3 regions of the Bacillus aerius genome follow, and region 3 is predicted to be linked to each of the others. Evidence: a T-box and tRNA genes for the amino acid it is inferred to sense, from the RefSeq annotation. Region 3 holds a T-box; the other regions hold tRNA genes.

Region 1 (7,303 bases), 2.3 Mb from region 3:
AAACATCCGTAACAACGGTTTGATTGCACTCAGCCTGCGTGATGAAGATGAATTGATGGCTGTTCGTTTAACCAATGGTGAAAAACAAATCATCATCGGAACGAAAAAAGGAATGCTCATTCGTTTCGACGAGACAGATGTTCGTGAAATGGGACGTACAGCAGCTGGAGTTAAAGGGATCACACTTTCTGAGGATGACATCGTCGTTGGAATGGAAATCCTTGAGCCAGATGCAAATGTATTGATCGTAACTGAAAAAGGTTATGGTAAATTAACGCCTGAAAAAGAATATCGTGTCCAAAGCCGTGGTGGTAAAGGTCTGAAAACGTGCAAGATCACTGACAACAACGGTCCGCTTGTTGCAGTGAAGGCGACTAACGCTGAAGCTGAAGAAGACTTGATGATTATTACAGGTAGTGGTGTCATCATCCGTATGGCTGTTTCAGATATCTCCACAACAGGCCGAGTCACTCAAGGTGTCCGTCTGATCCGTCTAGGTGATGATGAACATGTCGCTACAGTGGCATTAGTAGAACAATCACCAGAAGACGATGAAGAGAATAGTGAAGAAAACGTAGAAAATGTAGAGTCAGATCAAGAGCAATCTGAGTAAAGATAAAGCCGGTTTTTCACCGGCTTTATTTTTTTTTGAAAAAACATGATTTTTTTTGAAGTTTATAATGCTTTTTTCATAGATATGTGTTAATCTTTCAAAGGAGCAAAAAGAGGCTCTATTTTTTATCTCTTTCATAACAAAAACTTCTTAAAAAAATAAAATGTTTTTCAAGAAAAATGTTGACTATTGATAGAGATATATGATATATTTAAGTGGTCGCTTTGAGAGAGTGACAAACAAGTTCTTTGAAAACTAAACAAGACAAAACGTACCTGTTAATTCGAGTTTTTATAAAAAAATCCTATGATACATCATAGGTAGTCAGTCAAACGCTGACGAAAAACAAAACTTCGGTTTTGTACTTTTTCGGAGAGTTTGATCCTGGCTCAGGACGAACGCTGGCGGCGTGCCTAATACATGCAAGTCGAGCGGACAGAAGGGAGGTTGCTCCCGGATGTTAGCGGCGGACGGGTGAGTAACACGTGGGTAACCTGCCTGTAAGACTGGGATAACTCCGGGAAACCGGAGCTAATACCGGATAGTTCCTTGAACCGCATGGTTCAAGGATGAAAGACGGTTTCGGCTGTCACTTACAGATGGACCCGCGGCGCATTAGCTAGTTGGTGAGGTAACGGCTCACCAAGGCGACGATGCGTAGCCGACCTGAGAGGGTGATCGGCCACACTGGGACTGAGACACGGCCCAGACTCCTACGGGAGGCAGCAGTAGGGAATCTTCCGCAATGGACGAAAGTCTGACGGAGCAACGCCGCGTGAGTGATGAAGGTTTTCGGATCGTAAAGCTCTGTTGTTAGGGAAGAACAAGTGCAAGAGTAACTGCTTGCACCTTGACGGTACCTAACCAGAAAGCCACGGCTAACTACGTGCCAGCAGCCGCGGTAATACGTAGGTGGCAAGCGTTGTCCGGAATTATTGGGCGTAAAGGGCTCGCAGGCGGTTTCTTAAGTCTGATGTGAAAGCCCCCGGCTCAACCGGGGAGGGTCATTGGAAACTGGGAAACTTGAGTGCAGAAGAGGAGAGTGGAATTCCACGTGTAGCGGTGAAATGCGTAGAGATGTGGAGGAACACCAGTGGCGAAGGCGACTCTCTGGTCTGTAACTGACGCTGAGGAGCGAAAGCGTGGGGAGCGAACAGGATTAGATACCCTGGTAGTCCACGCCGTAAACGATGAGTGCTAAGTGTTAGGGGGTTTCCGCCCCTTAGTGCTGCAGCTAACGCATTAAGCACTCCGCCTGGGGAGTACGGTCGCAAGACTGAAACTCAAAGGAATTGACGGGGGCCCGCACAAGCGGTGGAGCATGTGGTTTAATTCGAAGCAACGCGAAGAACCTTACCAGGTCTTGACATCCTCTGACAACCCTAGAGATAGGGCTTTCCCTTCGGGGACAGAGTGACAGGTGGTGCATGGTTGTCGTCAGCTCGTGTCGTGAGATGTTGGGTTAAGTCCCGCAACGAGCGCAACCCTTGATCTTAGTTGCCAGCATTCAGTTGGGCACTCTAAGGTGACTGCCGGTGACAAACCGGAGGAAGGTGGGGATGACGTCAAATCATCATGCCCCTTATGACCTGGGCTACACACGTGCTACAATGGACAGAACAAAGGGCTGCGAGACCGCAAGGTTTAGCCAATCCCACAAATCTGTTCTCAGTTCGGATCGCAGTCTGCAACTCGACTGCGTGAAGCTGGAATCGCTAGTAATCGCGGATCAGCATGCCGCGGTGAATACGTTCCCGGGCCTTGTACACACCGCCCGTCACACCACGAGAGTTTGCAACACCCGAAGTCGGTGAGGTAACCTTTATGGAGCCAGCCGCCGAAGGTGGGGCAGATGATTGGGGTGAAGTCGTAACAAGGTAGCCGTATCGGAAGGTGCGGCTGGATCACCTCCTTTCTAAGGATATATGGAGCAGCGTACGTTTTTCGTCTTGTTTAGTTTTGAAGGAACTTGCAAAAGATCCTACAACATCATATCTTCGATATGAAAGATGGGCCTGTAGCTCAGCTGGTTAGAGCGCACGCCTGATAAGCGTGAGGTCGGTGGTTCGAGTCCACTCAGGCCCACCATCTTCTATTAAATCGGGGCCTTAGCTCAGCTGGGAGAGCGCCTGCCTTGCACGCAGGAGGTCAGCGGTTCGATCCCGCTAGGCTCCACCAACGTGTTCTTTGAAAACTAGATAACAATAAGTAATACATTCACATTGAATGCAATGCAAAGTTCATCACACATAGTGATTCTTTCTAAAGTAAGAAATGGTTAAGTTAGAAAGGGCGCACGGTGGATGCCTTGGCACTAGGAGCCGATGAAGGACGGGACGAACACCGATATGCTTCGGGGAGCTGTAAGCAAGCTTTGATCCGGAGATTTCCGAATGGGGAAACCCACTGCTCGTAATGGAGTAGTATCCATACTTGAATACATAGAGTATGAGAAGGCATACCCGGGGAACTGAAACATCTAAGTACCCGGAGGAAGAGAAAGCAAATGCGATTCCCTGAGTAGCGGCGAGCGAAACGGGAACAGCCCAAACCAAGAGGCTTGCCTCTTGGGGTTGTAGGACACTCTATACGGAGTTACAAAGGAACGATATAAGCGAAGAGGTCTGGAAAGGCCCGCCAAAGAAGGTAACAGCCCTGTAACTGAAATGTTGTTCTCTCCAGAGTGGATCCTGAGTACGGCGGAACACGTGAAATTCCGTCGGAATCCGGGAGGACCATCTCCCAAGGCTAAATACTCCCTAGTGACCGATAGTGAACCAGTACCGTGAGGGAAAGGTGAAAAGCACCCCGGAAGGGGAGTGAAATAGATCCTGAAACCGTGTGCCTACAAGTAGTCAGAGCCCGTTAACGGGTGATGGCGTGCCTTTTGTAGAATGAACCGGCGAGTTACGATCCCGTGCAAGGTTAAGCAGAAGATGCGGAGCCGCAGCGAAAGCGAGTCTGAATAGGGCGCATGAGTACGTGGTCGTAGACCCGAAACCAGGTGATCTACCCATGTCCAGGGTGAAGTTCAGGTAACACTGAATGGAGGCCCGAACCCACGCACGTTGAAAAGTGCGGGGATGAGGTGTGGGTAGGGGTGAAATGCCAATCGAACCTGGAGATAGCTGGTTCTCTCCGAAATAGCTTTAGGGCTAGCCTCAAGGTAAGAGTCTCGGAGGTAGAGCACTGATTGGACTAGGGGCCCCTACCGGGTTACCGAATTCAGTCAAACTCCGAATGCCGATGACTTATCCTTGGGAGTCAGACTGCGAGTGATAAGATCCGTAGTCGAAAGGGAAACAGCCCAGACCGCCAGCTAAGGTCCCAAAGTATACGTTAAGTGGAAAAGGATGTGGAGTTGCTTAGACAACCAGGATGTTGGCTTAGAAGCAGCCACCATTTAAAGAGTGCGTAATAGCTCACTGGTCGAGTGACTCTGCGCCGAAAATGTACCGGGGCTAAACGTATCACCGAAGCTGCGGACTGTTCTTACGAACAGTGGTAGGAGAGCGTTCTAAGTGCAGTGAAGTCAGACCGGAAGGACTGGTGGAGCGCTTAGAAGTGAGAATGCCGGTATGAGTAGCGAAAGACGGGTGAGAATCCCGTCCACCGAATGCCTAAGGTTTCCTGAGGAAGGCTCGTCCGCTCAGGGTTAGTCGGGACCTAAGCCGAGGCCGAAAGGCGTAGGCGATGGACAACAGGTTGATATTCCTGTACCACCTCCTCACCATTTGAGCAATGGGGGGACGCAGGAGGATAGGGTAAGCGCGGTATTGGATATCCGCGTCCAAGCAGTTAGGCTGGGAAATAGGCAAATCCGTTTCCCGTGAAGGCTGAGCTGTGATGGCGAGCGAAATTTAGTAGCGAAGTTCCTGATTCCACACTGCCAAGAAAAGCCTCTAGCGAGGTGAGAGGTGCCCGTACCGCAAACCGACACAGGTAGGCGAGGAGAGAATCCTAAGGTGATCGAGAGAACTCTCGTTAAGGAACTCGGCAAAATGACCCCGTAACTTCGGGAGAAGGGGTGCTTCTTAGGGTGTTAAAGCCCCGAGAAGCCGCAGTGAATAGGCCCAGGCGACTGTTTAGCAAAAACACAGGTCTCTGCGAAGCCGTAAGGCGAAGTATAGGGGCTGACGCCTGCCCGGTGCTGGAAGGTTAAGAGGAGCGCTTAGCGTAAGCGAAGGTGCGAATTGAAGCCCCAGTAAACGGCGGCCGTAACTATAACGGTCCTAAGGTAGCGAAATTCCTTGTCGGGTAAGTTCCGACCCGCACGAAAGGCGCAACGATCTGGGCACTGTCTCAACGAGAGACTCGGTGAAATTATAGTACCTGTGAAGATGCAGGTTACCCGCGACAGGACGGAAAGACCCCGTGGAGCTTTACTGCAGCCTGATATTGAATGTTGGTACAGCTTGTACAGGATAGGTAGGAGCCTTGGAAACCGGAGCGCTAGCTTCGGTGGAGGCATCGGTGGGATACTACCCTGGCTGTATTGACCTTCTAACCCGTTGCCCTTATCGGGCAGGGAGACAGTGTCAGGTGGGCAGTTTGACTGGGGCGGTCGCCTCCTAAAATGTAACGGAGGCGCCCAAAGGTTCCCTCAGAATGGTTGGAAATCATTCGCAGAGTGTAAAGGCACAAGGGAGCTTGACTGCGAGACCTACAAGTCGAGCAGGGACGAAAGTCGGGCTTAGTGATCCGGTGGTTCCGCATGGAAGGGCCATCGCTCAACGGATAAAAGCTACCCCGGGGATAACAGGCTTATCTCCCCCAAGAGTCCACATCGACGGGGAGGTTTGGCACCTCGATGTCGGCTCATCGCATCCTGGGGCTGTAGTCGGTCCCAAGGGTTGGGCTGTTCGCCCATTAAAGCGGTACGCGAGCTGGGTTCAGAACGTCGTGAGACAGTTCGGTCCCTATCCGTCGCGGGCGCAGGAAATTTGAGAGGAGCTGTCCTTAGTACGAGAGGACCGGGATGGACGCACCGCTGGTGTACCAGTTGTTCTGCCAAGGGCATCGCTGGGTAGCTATGTGCGGACGGGATAAGTGCTGAAAGCATCTAAGCATGAAGCCCCCCTCAAGATGAGATTTCCCATTCCGCAAGGAAGTAAGATCCCTGAAAGATGATCAGGTTGATAGGTCTGAGGTGGAAGCGTGGTGACACGTGGAGCTGACAGATACTAATAGATCGAGGACTTAACCTATATTCTAATGTGAAAAATGAACGTTGTTATCTAGTTTTGAGAGAACATTCTCTCCATCAGGTTTGGTGGCGATAGCGAAGAGGTCACACCCGTTCCCATACCGAACACGGAAGTTAAGCTCTTCAGCGCCGATGGTAGTTGGGGGTTTCCCCCTGTGAGAGTAGGACGCCGCCAAGCTTTTCAAAGGATCAGTTCCAATCGGAACTGGTCTTTTTTGTGTTTTCTTCTAGCAGCATCATGATATAAGCTGGAAACTTATCCTCTGCAATCTCCATATAACGTTCAATCATGACATAATCATCACTAATATATTGAGATAAAAGCTCGTACCACCATTCTGTTTCGTAGCGGGCAATCATACTGAGGTTATACATTAACAAGTAATGGCTGATGATCTCAGGAATCCCTAAAAAGGCATCTCGCGTTGATGGAATGAACCATTGATTCATTTCTAAATCATAATGAAGATGAGTAGCAAGAGCAGGGTTTTCTTCTGAAAATACATCAAATGTTAGTTTTTTAGCCTCTCGTTGCTTAAGCTTCCAAGTTGTATGGAACTCAAAATACTCAATAAAACGTTCGGCAGACATATTATAGAGCAAGGGAATATGATCTTGAATCAATATGCCATTTGCTTGCTCTACTTTCACTAAAGTCGCGGGCTGTTTTTGAAACTCAAGAATATGACCCATTTCAGGTATTTTTGAAAGGAGATTGATCATCGTAAATCGTTCATCTTCAAGACCATTTAAATGAAATAAGTGCTTTAATACATGCATACATAATCCGTTTCGCTGAATCTTGACTTCATCCTCACTAAAACGATAATGTTGCTTCTTTCTTTTTCTTGAGGTGACGCCATGAGCTAAGACAGAGGTTTGAGAAGGATAGTCGGGATCCACTGTCAGCAAACATGCCTTTAACAGCTGTGCCATTCCATAAAACAATAAAATCGGTTTTAGTTCAAGCGGAGCTGATGCGGCTTGGTCATAAAATGTATGACCGTGCTTTAAAAAGTAAATAAATCGTTCACAGTTTTTATAGGCTTGTTGGTTTGCCTCCTGAATATTCCGTTTCTCGTACTGTTGAAATAGAAACTTTTGGGAAGTTTCAAGTGAGTAAAAACGTTTTAAATCCTTCCATCCTGAACTTTTCATCTTCTTCCTCAACTCTCTTTATATTTTCTAAAAATTGCAACTGTTTGTTGCTTCCTTGACATGCTGTTTCCTAGTTGATAATCTACATATAATATTTTGCCGAAAAGAGGGGGATTTACTAATGTGGGAAAGTAAATTTTCAAAAGAAGGTTTGACGTTTGACGATGTGTTGCTTGTTCCAGCAAAGTCTGAGGTGCTTCCGCGTGATGTCAATTTATCAGTTGAGTTAACAAGCACTTTAAAGCTGAACATTCCAATTATTAGTGCAGGAATGGATACTGTGACGGAATCGCAAATGGCGATTGCAATGGCACGTCAAGGTGGTC
Region 2 (7,303 bases), 2.3 Mb from region 3:
TTCCTCATCAGATAAGGTATCAAACACCCGAAACGGAAGATCTGTAGTAGATGGGGCTGGTGGTATGACTGGATCTTCTAGTTTCATCGAGTTTGACTCCTTTCATATCTATTTTTTAATCATTTTATCGGCCACTTCAAGTTCAATATGAAGTGCTTCTATATCTCTTCCTAAAACTTGCTGTAAATCATTCGTTAATTGCTTTTGCAGTTCAGTCAGCGTAACTCGAGTTTGGCTTAATGTCATTTCAAGCTCATGGCTACGATTCGGCTGATTATACAGCAGTGCATATTTCTCAGTTAATTCAACAACAGAATCCAAACTCTCAAAATAAAACCGCTGTGCATCATAAAACCGGTTCGGTTCCTTTTTTGTTATCGTATAGATGCGTCGTGCAAGCCGAAGAATTTCATAATTATGCTTGATCGTCTGTACGTTCTTCACAGCAAATAAAGCTTTCTTCAAACGAACCAGCTTTTGCCCAGCTTCTTTTAAGTGCTGTTTAATATATACATAATCACTGCGAGACAGTCCGTGTTTCTTCAAAAACAACTGGAAGGCAGCCCATCGGCTTCCTGCAAACATCACACCCCACCCAATCATCGCATACAGTATCGACAATCCAACATGATGATGGAAAACACCAATACTGACAGTTAAAATCACCAGCGAAAAAAGAGTAGAGAGAACGGCCCATACAAATGTGTAAAAAATTGATTTCATGTTCATCGACTCCTATGAATAATCAGGCTCTCTGTTTATCTTATTATTTATTACGGTTGATGTCCAAACTAAGTTCCAAAAAACAGGCCCAATCCCTGATTGCCCATAAAAAAAGACCAACTAATGGTCTATGAATACAAAGGCGGCGTATGAAGATTTTTAAGCTTTCTTACATAATCAGCATAACTAGGATCCGAGGTTGATGTAGAAATTAACTTCCGTTCACAATCTCGGCATAAAAACTGATGATATAAATAAATTCCCTTTGTTTTTTTCTCTTCACAAATCAAACAAATTGCTTCTCGCTCTTTTTTGCTCATTGTGACACCTCCACTTATAGCTTCAGTATGCCCTAGCGCTTTCAATTGTATACAAAATTAAGAATGTTTTAGATGATAGTTTAGTATATGTATCCATGCCAGATCGAGTGTTTGTTCCTTTTTTAAAACACAAAAAAGACCAGTTCCGACTGGAACTGATCCTTTGAAAAGCTTGGCGGCGTCCTACTCTCACAGGGGGAAACCCCCAACTACCATCGGCGCTGAAGAGCTTAACTTCCGTGTTCGGTATGGGAACGGGTGTGACCTCTTCGCTATCGCCACCAAACCTGATGGAGAGAATGTTCTCTCAAAACTAGATAACAATGTTCATTTTTCACATTAGAATATAGGTTAAGTCCTCGATCTATTAGTATCTGTCAGCTCCACGTGTCACCACGCTTCCACCTCAGACCTATCAACCTGATCATCTTTCAGGGATCTTACTTCCTTGCGGAATGGGAAATCTCATCTTGAGGGGGGCTTCATGCTTAGATGCTTTCAGCACTTATCCCGTCCGCACATAGCTACCCAGCGATGCCCTTGGCAGAACAACTGGTACACCAGCGGTGCGTCCATCCCGGTCCTCTCGTACTAAGGACAGCTCCTCTCAAATTTCCTGCGCCCGCGACGGATAGGGACCGAACTGTCTCACGACGTTCTGAACCCAGCTCGCGTACCGCTTTAATGGGCGAACAGCCCAACCCTTGGGACCGACTACAGCCCCAGGATGCGATGAGCCGACATCGAGGTGCCAAACCTCCCCGTCGATGTGGACTCTTGGGGGAGATAAGCCTGTTATCCCCGGGGTAGCTTTTATCCGTTGAGCGATGGCCCTTCCATGCGGAACCACCGGATCACTAAGCCCGACTTTCGTCCCTGCTCGACTTGTAGGTCTCGCAGTCAAGCTCCCTTGTGCCTTTACACTCTGCGAATGATTTCCAACCATTCTGAGGGAACCTTTGGGCGCCTCCGTTACATTTTAGGAGGCGACCGCCCCAGTCAAACTGCCCACCTGACACTGTCTCCCTGCCCGATAAGGGCAGCGGGTTAGAAGGTCAATACAGCCAGGGTAGTATCCCACCGATGCCTCCACCGAAGCTAGCGCTCCGGTTTCCAAGGCTCCTACCTATCCTGTACAAGCTGTACCAACATTCAATATCAGGCTGCAGTAAAGCTCCACGGGGTCTTTCCGTCCTGTCGCGGGTAACCTGCATCTTCACAGGTACTATAATTTCACCGAGTCTCTCGTTGAGACAGTGCCCAGATCGTTGCGCCTTTCGTGCGGGTCGGAACTTACCCGACAAGGAATTTCGCTACCTTAGGACCGTTATAGTTACGGCCGCCGTTTACTGGGGCTTCAATTCGCACCTTCGCTTACGCTAAGCGCTCCTCTTAACCTTCCAGCACCGGGCAGGCGTCAGCCCCTATACTTCGCCTTACGGCTTCGCAGAGACCTGTGTTTTTGCTAAACAGTCGCCTGGGCCTATTCACTGCGGCTTCTCGGGGCTTTAACACCCTAAGAAGCACCCCTTCTCCCGAAGTTACGGGGTCATTTTGCCGAGTTCCTTAACGAGAGTTCTCTCGATCACCTTAGGATTCTCTCCTCGCCTACCTGTGTCGGTTTGCGGTACGGGCACCTCTCACCTCGCTAGAGGCTTTTCTTGGCAGTGTGGAATCAGGAACTTCGCTACTAAATTTCGCTCGCCATCACAGCTCAGCCTTCACGGGAAACGGATTTGCCTATTTCCCAGCCTAACTGCTTGGACGCGGATATCCAATACCGCGCTTACCCTATCCTCCTGCGTCCCCCCATTGCTCAAATGGTGAGGAGGTGGTACAGGAATATCAACCTGTTGTCCATCGCCTACGCCTTTCGGCCTCGGCTTAGGTCCCGACTAACCCTGAGCGGACGAGCCTTCCTCAGGAAACCTTAGGCATTCGGTGGACGGGATTCTCACCCGTCTTTCGCTACTCATACCGGCATTCTCACTTCTAAGCGCTCCACCAGTCCTTCCGGTCTGACTTCACTGCACTTAGAACGCTCTCCTACCACTGTTCGTAAGAACAGTCCGCAGCTTCGGTGATACGTTTAGCCCCGGTACATTTTCGGCGCAGAGTCACTCGACCAGTGAGCTATTACGCACTCTTTAAATGGTGGCTGCTTCTAAGCCAACATCCTGGTTGTCTAAGCAACTCCACATCCTTTTCCACTTAACGTATACTTTGGGACCTTAGCTGGCGGTCTGGGCTGTTTCCCTTTCGACTACGGATCTTATCACTCGCAGTCTGACTCCCAAGGATAAGTCATCGGCATTCGGAGTTTGACTGAATTCGGTAACCCGGTAGGGGCCCCTAGTCCAATCAGTGCTCTACCTCCGAGACTCTTACCTTGAGGCTAGCCCTAAAGCTATTTCGGAGAGAACCAGCTATCTCCAGGTTCGATTGGCATTTCACCCCTACCCACACCTCATCCCCGCACTTTTCAACGTGCGTGGGTTCGGGCCTCCATTCAGTGTTACCTGAACTTCACCCTGGACATGGGTAGATCACCTGGTTTCGGGTCTACGACCACGTACTCATGCGCCCTATTCAGACTCGCTTTCGCTGCGGCTCCGCATCTTCTGCTTAACCTTGCACGGGATCGTAACTCGCCGGTTCATTCTACAAAAGGCACGCCATCACCCGTTAACGGGCTCTGACTACTTGTAGGCACACGGTTTCAGGATCTATTTCACTCCCCTTCCGGGGTGCTTTTCACCTTTCCCTCACGGTACTGGTTCACTATCGGTCACTAGGGAGTATTTAGCCTTGGGAGATGGTCCTCCCGGATTCCGACGGAATTTCACGTGTTCCGCCGTACTCAGGATCCACTCTGGAGAGAACAACATTTCAGTTACAGGGCTGTTACCTTCTTTGGCGGGCCTTTCCAGACCTCTTCGCTTATATCGTTCCTTTGTAACTCCGTATAGAGTGTCCTACAACCCCAAGAGGCAAGCCTCTTGGTTTGGGCTGTTCCCGTTTCGCTCGCCGCTACTCAGGGAATCGCATTTGCTTTCTCTTCCTCCGGGTACTTAGATGTTTCAGTTCCCCGGGTATGCCTTCTCATACTCTATGTATTCAAGTATGGATACTACTCCATTACGAGCAGTGGGTTTCCCCATTCGGAAATCTCCGGATCAAAGCTTGCTTACAGCTCCCCGAAGCATATCGGTGTTCGTCCCGTCCTTCATCGGCTCCTAGTGCCAAGGCATCCACCGTGCGCCCTTTCTAACTTAACCATTTCTTACTTTAGAAAGAATCACTATGTGTGATGAACTTTGCATTGCATTCAATGTGAATGTATTACTTATTGTTATCTAGTTTTCAAAGAACACGTTGGTGGAGCCTAGCGGGATCGAACCGCTGACCTCCTGCGTGCAAGGCAGGCGCTCTCCCAGCTGAGCTAAGGCCCCGATTTAATAGAAGATGGTGGGCCTGAGTGGACTCGAACCACCGACCTCACGCTTATCAGGCGTGCGCTCTAACCAGCTGAGCTACAGGCCCATCTTTCATATCGAAGATATGATGTTGTAGGATCTTTTGCAAGTTCCTTCAAAACTAAACAAGACGAAAAACGTACGCTGCTCCATATATCCTTAGAAAGGAGGTGATCCAGCCGCACCTTCCGATACGGCTACCTTGTTACGACTTCACCCCAATCATCTGCCCCACCTTCGGCGGCTGGCTCCATAAAGGTTACCTCACCGACTTCGGGTGTTGCAAACTCTCGTGGTGTGACGGGCGGTGTGTACAAGGCCCGGGAACGTATTCACCGCGGCATGCTGATCCGCGATTACTAGCGATTCCAGCTTCACGCAGTCGAGTTGCAGACTGCGATCCGAACTGAGAACAGATTTGTGGGATTGGCTAAACCTTGCGGTCTCGCAGCCCTTTGTTCTGTCCATTGTAGCACGTGTGTAGCCCAGGTCATAAGGGGCATGATGATTTGACGTCATCCCCACCTTCCTCCGGTTTGTCACCGGCAGTCACCTTAGAGTGCCCAACTGAATGCTGGCAACTAAGATCAAGGGTTGCGCTCGTTGCGGGACTTAACCCAACATCTCACGACACGAGCTGACGACAACCATGCACCACCTGTCACTCTGTCCCCGAAGGGAAAGCCCTATCTCTAGGGTTGTCAGAGGATGTCAAGACCTGGTAAGGTTCTTCGCGTTGCTTCGAATTAAACCACATGCTCCACCGCTTGTGCGGGCCCCCGTCAATTCCTTTGAGTTTCAGTCTTGCGACCGTACTCCCCAGGCGGAGTGCTTAATGCGTTAGCTGCAGCACTAAGGGGCGGAAACCCCCTAACACTTAGCACTCATCGTTTACGGCGTGGACTACCAGGGTATCTAATCCTGTTCGCTCCCCACGCTTTCGCTCCTCAGCGTCAGTTACAGACCAGAGAGTCGCCTTCGCCACTGGTGTTCCTCCACATCTCTACGCATTTCACCGCTACACGTGGAATTCCACTCTCCTCTTCTGCACTCAAGTTTCCCAGTTTCCAATGACCCTCCCCGGTTGAGCCGGGGGCTTTCACATCAGACTTAAGAAACCGCCTGCGAGCCCTTTACGCCCAATAATTCCGGACAACGCTTGCCACCTACGTATTACCGCGGCTGCTGGCACGTAGTTAGCCGTGGCTTTCTGGTTAGGTACCGTCAAGGTGCAAGCAGTTACTCTTGCACTTGTTCTTCCCTAACAACAGAGCTTTACGATCCGAAAACCTTCATCACTCACGCGGCGTTGCTCCGTCAGACTTTCGTCCATTGCGGAAGATTCCCTACTGCTGCCTCCCGTAGGAGTCTGGGCCGTGTCTCAGTCCCAGTGTGGCCGATCACCCTCTCAGGTCGGCTACGCATCGTCGCCTTGGTGAGCCGTTACCTCACCAACTAGCTAATGCGCCGCGGGTCCATCTGTAAGTGACAGCCGAAACCGTCTTTCATCCTTGAACCATGCGGTTCAAGGAACTATCCGGTATTAGCTCCGGTTTCCCGGAGTTATCCCAGTCTTACAGGCAGGTTACCCACGTGTTACTCACCCGTCCGCCGCTAACATCCGGGAGCAAGCTCCCTTCTGTCCGCTCGACTTGCATGTATTAGGCACGCCGCCAGCGTTCGTCCTGAGCCAGGATCAAACTCTCCGAAAAAGTACAAAACCGAAGTTTTGTTTTTCGTCAGTGTTTGACTGACTACCTATGATGTATCATAGGATTTTTTTATAAAAACTCGAATTAACAGGTACGTTTTGTCTTGTTTAGTTTTCAAAGAACTTGTTTACCGCTTCAGAAGCGACTAGAACATCTTATCACATCCAAGTTGTTAGTGTCAACAACTTTTTTGCTATTATGTTTTTTCGTTTCTTCGTCATCAGCGACGTATATTAATTTACCACCATATATAATCAAAGTCAACAATATTTTGCATTAAATAATAAACTTTTCAATTACGACTAAAGCTGCTACACCTGGAATGCCCAACAAACCACTAATTCCGCTCGTTACAGGGTTAATGGAAACATGAAGCCCTAAACTCTCGCCGAATAAATTGAGACAAAATAAAAAAAGAGCGCCTGCGACAAATTTTATTCCGATAAGCCCTAACCATTTGAATGGATTTGCTTGAACACCCGACATAAACAACAATAAAACAGCTAACAAAATTGAACCAATCACAATAACAGGTTCCATAATCCTCTCATCTCCTCTTCATATGAATAGTACAAGCATATGAGAGGATTATGGAAAATAGACCTGCTATCTCCAGTTGTTTAAACGTAAATTTCTCTTTTTCGCTTCTCTCAGATAGAAAAAGTACTTCGCTTGAGCAAGCTTTAATTCGAATAGAATGTCCGGTGAAGGCTCAACGCTATTTGCGACAAGCTTTTTTTGTCTGTTCCATTCTTCCTTTTGCTTAAAAAGCTGTTGAATTAATATCTCATCGAATTCTTTTCGAATTGATTTTCTGCGAAGAAAACCCATGTACCGTACTTCTCCTTCCTACATCTCACGTCTGCCTTCTAGAGCCTTAGAAAGTGTGACTTCATCCGCATACTCTAAATCTCCACCTACTGGGAGTCCGTGAGCAATGCGAGAGAGTTTAATTCCTGATGGTTTCAACAATCTAGAGATATACATGGCTGTCGCTTCTCCCTCAATGTTTGGGTTGGTTGCAAGAATGACCTCTGTGACTTGATCGTCTTGCAATCTTTTTAATAGGTCA
Region 3 (7,303 bases):
AAAACGCCCCGCTATATGCGGGGCGCTAGTTGGTGATATCACGCTGTTAATTCTGGTAATATTTCTCCACGATTTCAGCATTTTTGAGCGACAATGTTGGGTATTTTGGATTTGCGCCAACATCTTTTGAAATAATGCGGGAGCGTTCGCACAGTTCGCCTTCTGCTTTTTGAACAACAATACGTCCTGATGTGTATTCAGGCGCTGATGCGTCTGCATGCTTCTCATCTTCTACTGTTAACTCAGAAATGATAAAGAGCTGCTTCACATCTTCTTTAATGGATGCAAGAAGGTTTTTCACTTCCTCTGTTGCATAAAGGGTCACACTTGCTTCAAGTGAACGTCCGATGACTTTCTCATTACGCGCAATTTCCAGCGCTTTTAGCACATCGTCACGTACTTCCATAAAGCGGTCAAACTTCACTTCTGTCGCTTCTGCTTGAGGAACAGCTACACCTTCTGGCATATCTGTTAACTGAACACTTGGCTCTTCAACAAAGCTTAAGTGGCTCCATAGTTCATCTGCTGTATGCGGAAGAATTGGTGCTGTCAACTTCACTAACGCCATTAATGTTTCATAGAAAACCGTTTGCATGCTGCGGCGGTCTGGATGATCCGCATGCTCAATGTATACCACATCTTTTGCAAAATCGAGATAGAAAGAGCTAAGCTCAATCGTACAGAAGTTGTGGATGGCATGATAGACAACCGCAAATTCGTAATCATCATAAGCTTTTTTCACTTTATCAATCAATTTGTTTAATTTGATTAAGATATATTGATCCACTTCGCGAAGCTCTTCGACTGGTACTGCATTGACTGCTGGATCAAAGTCAAACAGGTTACCATGCAAGAAGCGGAACGTGTTACGGATTTTACGATAAACTTCTGCGACTTGTTTTAAAATGTCGTCAGACACTGGATGATCGGCTTGATAGTTGACAGAAGATACCCAAAGTCTAAGAATCTCCGCACCAAGCTGCTTCGCCACTTTCGTCGGATCAATCGTATTGCCTAATGATTTACTCATCTTGCGTCCTTCTTTATCAAGCGTAAAGCCATGGCTGAGAACACCTTTATATGGCGCTTTTCCAGTGACTGCAACTGCTGTAGATAAAGATGAGTTAAACCAGCCGCGATATTGATCAGAACCTTCAAGGTAAAGGTCTGCCGGACGAACTAGGTCATCTCGTTCTTCTAATACCGCTTGGTGAGAAGAACCAGAATCAAACCATACATCCATGATATCTTGCTCTTTCGTAAATTCACCATTCGGGCTGCCTGGATGTGTAAAGCCTTCAGGCAATAATTCTTTTGCTTCTTTTTCAAACCAAATATTCGAGCCATGTTCTCTAAATAATTGAGAGACGTGCTGAATCGTTTCATCTGTGATGATTGGCTCACCATTTTCAGCATAGAAGACTGGGATTGGAACGCCCCAGACACGCTGTCTTGAAATGCACCAGTCACCTCTGTCACGCACCATATTGAACAGACGCGTTTCGCCCCAAGCTGGAACCCATTTCGTTTCTTTAATATTATCTAATAGTGCTTCTCTGAAATCTTTAATGGAAGCAAACCACTGAGCAGTTGCACGATAAATTGTTGGTTTTTTCGTTCTCCAGTCATGCGGATAGGAGTGCGTGATAAAGTCGAGCTTTTTCAATGCGCCTTTTGCTTCAAGCTGTTCTGTGATGGCTTTATTGGCATCCTCATAGAATAGTCCTTCAAAACCAGGTGCTTCTTCTGTCATCACACCTTTTTCATCTACTGGACATAACACATCAAGACCGTACTTCATACTTACGATAAAGTCATCTTCCCCGTGACCTGGCGCTGTGTGAACACAGCCTGTTCCTGCATCTGTTGTGACGTGATCGCCAAGCATCACAAGAGAATCTCTATCGTAAATTGGATGTGCTGCAACGACCTTATCTAATTCTTTACCTTTTAAGGTTTTCACAACTTCGTACTCTTCAAAGCCAAGTGTTTTTGCCACTTGTTCAACTAGCTCAGATGCGATGACATATCGCTCAGTACCCACTTGAAGCACACTGTACTCTAGGTTTGGATGTACACAAATGCCAAGGTTTGCAGGAAGTGTCCAAGGTGTTGTTGTCCAGATGATGAACTGCTCGCCGTTTTCAAGTAAGCCTTTGCCATCTTTCACTTTAAATGATACGTAAATCGATGGTGAACGTTTGTCCTTGTATTCAATTTCTGCTTCAGCAAGTGCTGATTCACTTGATGGAGACCAGTTAACAGGCTTAAGACCTTTGTAAATATAGCCTCTTTTCGCCATTTCACCAAAGACAAGAATTTGCTGCGCTTCGTATTCAGGCTTCAATGTCACATATGGATTATCCCAGTCTGCTCTTACGCCCAAACGTTTAAACTGATTGCGCTGACCTTCGATTTGTTTCCAAGCATACTCCTCACATAGTTTACGGAATTCTGCTGTCGACATTTCTTTGCGTTTGACTTTTTTATTTTTCGTAAGGGCTGTTTCAATCGGTAAGCCATGTGTATCCCAGCCCGGTACGTACGGTGCATGGAATCCATTCATTGATTTAAAACGGACAATAAAATCTTTGAGGATTTTATTGAGTGCGTGCCCCATATGAATGTCACCATTCGCATATGGAGGTCCATCATGCAAAATAAAGGTTGGGCGTCCTTTTGTCCGCTCTAAAACCATTTGATAGATGTCTTTTTCTGCCCACTCCTCTTGGATTTCAGGCTCTTTGTTCGGCAAGTTCCCTCTCATCGGGAATTCTGTTTTTGGCATTAATAAGGTGTCTTTGTAGTTCATACCTATTCCTCCACATGCAAATTCGTATTAAAAAACAATAAAAAAAGCCCTCTCATCCCATAAGGGACGAGAAGGCTTGTCTCGCGGTACCACCCTTTTAGACAAGCGCTTTGAAATTGCCGCTTATCCACTCTAAAATCGTAACGTGATCTGACGCCTTTTCTTACTCATTCATTTCAGAAAAGGAACTAAAGGGGTGATCTCATTGCAGCGTTTCGTAATGTCAGGCTTCCACCGTCCCTGATTCGCTTTATTACGCATGTAACCGCTGCGAGTGTCCCTTTCAAACGTTTATCTCTTGTTAATTTATGATGGTATTATATGCAACATGAGCACGTCATGTCAAGGTGATGCGCTTATTCTTTTTCGTCAAAGACAGCGTCAACTTCATATTCCAGCAAATGATCCCAATCATCATTTTTCAGAAGATCAAGCTGAGCTTCGATGAGCATTTGGAAACGAGTTCTAAAGACTTTCGACTGTTTCTTGAGCTCTTCGATTTCCATTGCAATCTTTCTTGATTTTGATAACGCTTCGTTGATAATACGGTCTGCATTTTTCTCAGCTTCACGAATGATCAATTTCGCTTCTTTATCAGAATGACGCTTCACGTCTTCTGCTGCTTCTTGCGCCACAAGAATGGATTTGTTTAATGTTTCTTCAATTGTTGCAAAATGGCCTAGTCTTTCATCAAGCTCGTTGACTTTGTCTTCAAGCTCGTTCTTTTTGCGAAGTACGATCTCGTAATCTTTACGTACTTGGCTTAAAAACTCATTTACTTCATCTTCGTCATAGCCGCGGAAACTTTTTGTGAACGTTTTATTATGAATATCATTAGGTGTTAATGGCAATCTTGCCACCTCCAGATTCAAATTCGTTATGTCAGAAGCTCAAATGTTACTTTGAATTTATCTTTTTTCGTCTTCCCATCAATTGTTTTTAAGCTAAAGCGGCCAAATCCCCTGACAGAGAGCTGATCACCTTCACCAATTGTAAAGGAAGGGTCTTCAGTGACTTTCCAGTTTACTTTGACAAGACCATTTTTGACCAAAAGCTGTGCTTTTTGCCGAGACTGACGGCTGACAGCAGCACATACAGCGTCAAGACGCAGTGAAGAAATCGTATCTTCTTTGATATCGGTTTTGCTGATGACTGGCTGAAGATCTGCCTTGCTGATTTCCTCTAATGAAACAGATGCTCTGCCGACATGCGTCAGCTGAGCCCGAACAAAATCGGCAACATCGCTTGTACAAATAAATTGCACGTTGTCCTCTGAAAACAACAAATCACCGAATTTTTGACGCTTCAGGCCTGTCCCAATGAGCGAACCGAGAAGGTTGGGGTGTTCTATAGAAATAAACTTTTTCGCATAGTTCACCTGAAAATAAGTCAGTTCAAAATCCTGTATGGTCGGCGCTAAATAGTCAGGATAGATCAAAGCCCTTTTCCGCTCTGCTTCCTCATACCCGCCAAAAAACATGAGACCCAGTTCATCAGAATGCTGAATCACGGACTGGGTAATGAACTGCTCACGAGGATCAAGAAAGTCTGTTAATTTCATTCGATATTGTTCGAGTGCGATGTTTTTCCAGCCTAATACTTGGTCGACAAATGGCTGTTCGTCTTTTCTAAAATGTTGATAAATATCGCTCATTTTGTTCCCCTTTTATGTAAAAGAGCCTGGCAGATGCCAAGCCCGGCAGCCTGTTTACATGAATCGTACAATCATATTATAAAGACCAGTTAGTCCATACGATGATGCGAAACGAATCACAAGCAATGCCACAATCGGCGAGATGTCAATCATGCCAATTGGCGGAATAATTTTACGGAATGGTTCTAAATACGGTTCGCAAATGTTTGTCAAGAAGCGGCCAATCGCTGTTTCTCTTGCAGATGGCACCCATGACATAAAGATGTAAATAATGATCGCGAATGAGTAAATCGTTAATACCGTACCCAAAATATTAAAAATGAAATTTAGAATAACTATGATTTACCACCTCTGAGGTTCTTCCTCTGTCAATAGCTCTGATATTGTGCCAGATACATCCACATTATCAGGTGTGCAGAGGAATATATTCGAGCCAATACGCTGAATGTCTCCACCGATTGCATAAACCGTTCCGCTTAAGAAGTCGATGATTCGCTTTGCTTGATCGTGCTGAATGCGCTGCAAATTGACGACGACTGCACGACGATTTTTAATATGGTCTGCAATCTCCTGAGCCTCTGCATAAACACGCGGCTCACTTAACACCACTTTAGAGGATTTTTGCACGCTTTGCAAGCTGACGACATTTTGTTTTCCTGCCTGAGGACGCTCTTGAAATGCCGCTTTATCTTTTGTGTTTTTTTCTTCTTGTGCTGGTTCTCTTTCTTCATCAATATATTCGTACTCATACTCTTCATCATCGAGTGTGAAGAAGCTTTTAAACTTATTTTTTATGCTCATGTCACGCACCTCCTGTTTCATTTCCAACAAGTGAAGAGCCAATCCGAACAAATGTCGCACCTTCTTCAATTGCGATTTCAAAATCGTTTGACATGCCCATCGATAAATGCTGACAAGGTGCATTTACTTGGTTCAGTTGTTTTACCTCTTGTTGAAGGCTTTTTAATGTTTTAAAACAGTTTCGTATCACAGTATGATCATCTGTAAATGGAGCCATCGTCATGAGTCCAGCAATTTCAATATGTTTGAAATCAGCGAGCTGTTTGACAAATGGAATCACGTCTTCGCTTTGTAAGCCGTGTTTTGACTCCTCAAGTGATGTGTTCACCTGTACAAAACAGCGAACCGTGTGATCCGCTCTTTTTTCAATTTCATTCGCAAGGGACATTCTGTCTAGCGAATGTAAGTAGTCAATGGTCTGAATGACAGATTTCACTTTTCGCGTCTGTAAACTGCCGATGAAGTGCCAGCTAATGTTTTCATCGGTTATGGCTTCCTGTTTTTCAAGTAACCCTTGGTCACGATTTTCACCAAAGTGCAAAATTCCGGCATCCTTTGCTTCTAATGCTCGTTCAATCGAGACATACTTTGTGACAGCGACAACCGATACATCGTCTGGATCTCTACCTGCTCTTTTACATGCTTCGTTGATTTGTTCATTTATTTGTCTGAGATTCTCTCGTACATTCAATTGCACTTATGCCTCCTTAAACCCGACAAAAGACATCATACGTCCTGTTTTCCCTTGATCACGCCGGTGTGAGAAGAAATGCTGCTCATTGCAACTTGTGCACATCGAACTGACATGTATGTTTTCTTCTTTTAATCCTGCATGAAGTAATACGTTTTTGTTTAGTGTTTTTAAGTCAATTTTGTATTGTCCTTGTGAAATCTCGGAATACACATCCTCTGTTGAAAAAGGAAGCTGTTTCACTTGATCTATGACAACATCATCTACTATGTAGCAGCAGCTGCCAATGGATGGTCCAATGACGACTTGTATATGATCGGCATCAGCGCCTTCTTGGCGAACCCATGCATCAACCATGTTAGCGCCAATTTGTTTGACGGTTCCTTTCCAGCCGGCATGAGCCGTTCCAATCAGCCCAGATTGCGGAGCTAGAAAATAAAGCGGAACACAGTCAGCGAAACAAAGAGCGAGCATGATGTTTGGTTCAGAGGTGTATAAACCATCTGTTCTAGAGAGCGCTTCATCATACTGAAGACTTCCTCTTCCCTTTTGTTCCTTCGTGACTTTCATGATGCGATCCTCGTGTGTTTGGTCAGCAAACACCCAATTAGAGAGCGGCACAGCAGTAGCATCTGCAATGACTTGACGATTCATTTGGACACTAGAAGCATCATCTCCTACATGGAGTCCAGTGTTCAGTGATTGATATGGAGAAAGACTAAAGCCGCCATTTTTTGTCGTAAAACCGGCCAATATCTCTTTTCCAGAACATGTCATGTTCGTCCAATCATGAATCAGCATTGCATCAGGTGATTTCTGCTGAAAGGGGTCATATTTGTCTATCAAAGCTGCCTCCCACCTTTCATTCATCTCTCTTTATATCGCTCCTATTTTACCACAAGACCTGCTAAGACAGTTAGTGGGATTCATTAAATATTACACTCAAATGTGCCCTTTCTACAGGTTTTTTTTCAAATTGATATGAAAACGTAATCTTTTTACCCGAAAAAGACATTGATTGCTGAGAATGGAGAGCTTGTTTTAAGGAAAATTTGATCTATTAGTTGAGGAATTTACACAAATTAAGAAGACAAACGGACAAGTATCACATCTTCGCCAATTTTTACTATATTTCGCCACGGGACAATCATTTCCTCTTCTTTTCCGAAAAATCCCATCATTTTACCTGTACCGCCAATGATAATCGCTTGTATTTTACCGCTCGTGACATTGATATCGATGTCTCCAATAGTACCTAATTTTTTTCCGCTGGACACATCGACGACATCTTTGATTTGGAATTCAGAAATACTGATCATCTGTCCTTCCCCGCCTTTCGTTTTCT

The links. A T-box is a leader RNA that pairs with one kind of tRNA and senses whether it is charged. The one in region 3 lies ahead of ileS (isoleucine--tRNA ligase), so its partner is inferred to be a tRNA-Ile.
Positions count from the first base shown of each region.
Region 1: it encodes a tRNA-Ile, which carries the amino acid that the T-box ahead of ileS (isoleucine--tRNA ligase) is inferred to sense. The anticodon was not compared.
Region 2: it encodes a tRNA-Ile, which carries the amino acid that the T-box ahead of ileS (isoleucine--tRNA ligase) is inferred to sense. The anticodon was not compared.

Region 1 is NZ_JARYHO010000001.1:3,791,997-3,799,299, forward strand. Features, by position in the region: gene gyrA (DNA gyrase subunit A) at 1-613, shown strand, start outside; rRNA gene M2353_RS19625 (16S ribosomal RNA) at 980-2,528, shown strand; tRNA gene M2353_RS19630 (tRNA-Ile) at 2,625-2,701, shown strand; tRNA gene M2353_RS19635 (tRNA-Ala) at 2,716-2,791, shown strand; rRNA gene M2353_RS19640 (23S ribosomal RNA) at 2,890-5,820, shown strand; rRNA gene rrf (5S ribosomal RNA) at 5,882-5,997, shown strand; gene M2353_RS19650 (YaaC family protein) at 6,009-6,977, opposite strand; gene guaB (IMP dehydrogenase) at 7,099-7,303, shown strand, end outside.
Region 2 is NZ_JARYHO010000001.1:3,815,018-3,822,320, reverse strand. Features, by position in the region: gene M2353_RS19785 (toxic anion resistance protein) at 1-87, opposite strand, end outside; gene M2353_RS19780 (5-bromo-4-chloroindolyl phosphate hydrolysis family protein) at 109-723, opposite strand; gene M2353_RS19775 (sigma factor G inhibitor Gin) at 852-1,043, opposite strand; rRNA gene rrf (5S ribosomal RNA) at 1,214-1,329, opposite strand; rRNA gene M2353_RS19765 (23S ribosomal RNA) at 1,391-4,321, opposite strand; tRNA gene M2353_RS19760 (tRNA-Ala) at 4,420-4,495, opposite strand; tRNA gene M2353_RS19755 (tRNA-Ile) at 4,510-4,586, opposite strand; rRNA gene M2353_RS19750 (16S ribosomal RNA) at 4,683-6,231, opposite strand; gene M2353_RS19745 (pro-sigmaK processing inhibitor BofA family protein) at 6,508-6,771, opposite strand; gene M2353_RS19740 (YaaL family protein) at 6,838-7,062, opposite strand; gene recR (recombination protein RecR) at 7,081-7,303, opposite strand, start outside.
Region 3 is NZ_JARYHO010000001.1:1,485,079-1,492,381, reverse strand. Features, by position in the region: gene ileS (isoleucine--tRNA ligase) at 47-2,812, opposite strand; T-box leader at 2,872-3,109, opposite strand; gene M2353_RS07680 (DivIVA domain-containing protein) at 3,169-3,663, opposite strand; gene M2353_RS07675 (YlmH family RNA-binding protein) at 3,690-4,466, opposite strand; gene M2353_RS07670 (YggT family protein) at 4,521-4,799, opposite strand; gene sepF (cell division protein SepF) at 4,809-5,267, opposite strand; gene M2353_RS07660 (YggS family pyridoxal phosphate-dependent enzyme) at 5,269-5,958, opposite strand; gene pgeF (peptidoglycan editing factor PgeF) at 5,965-6,828, opposite strand; gene M2353_RS07650 (YlmC/YmxH family sporulation protein) at 7,041-7,277, opposite strand.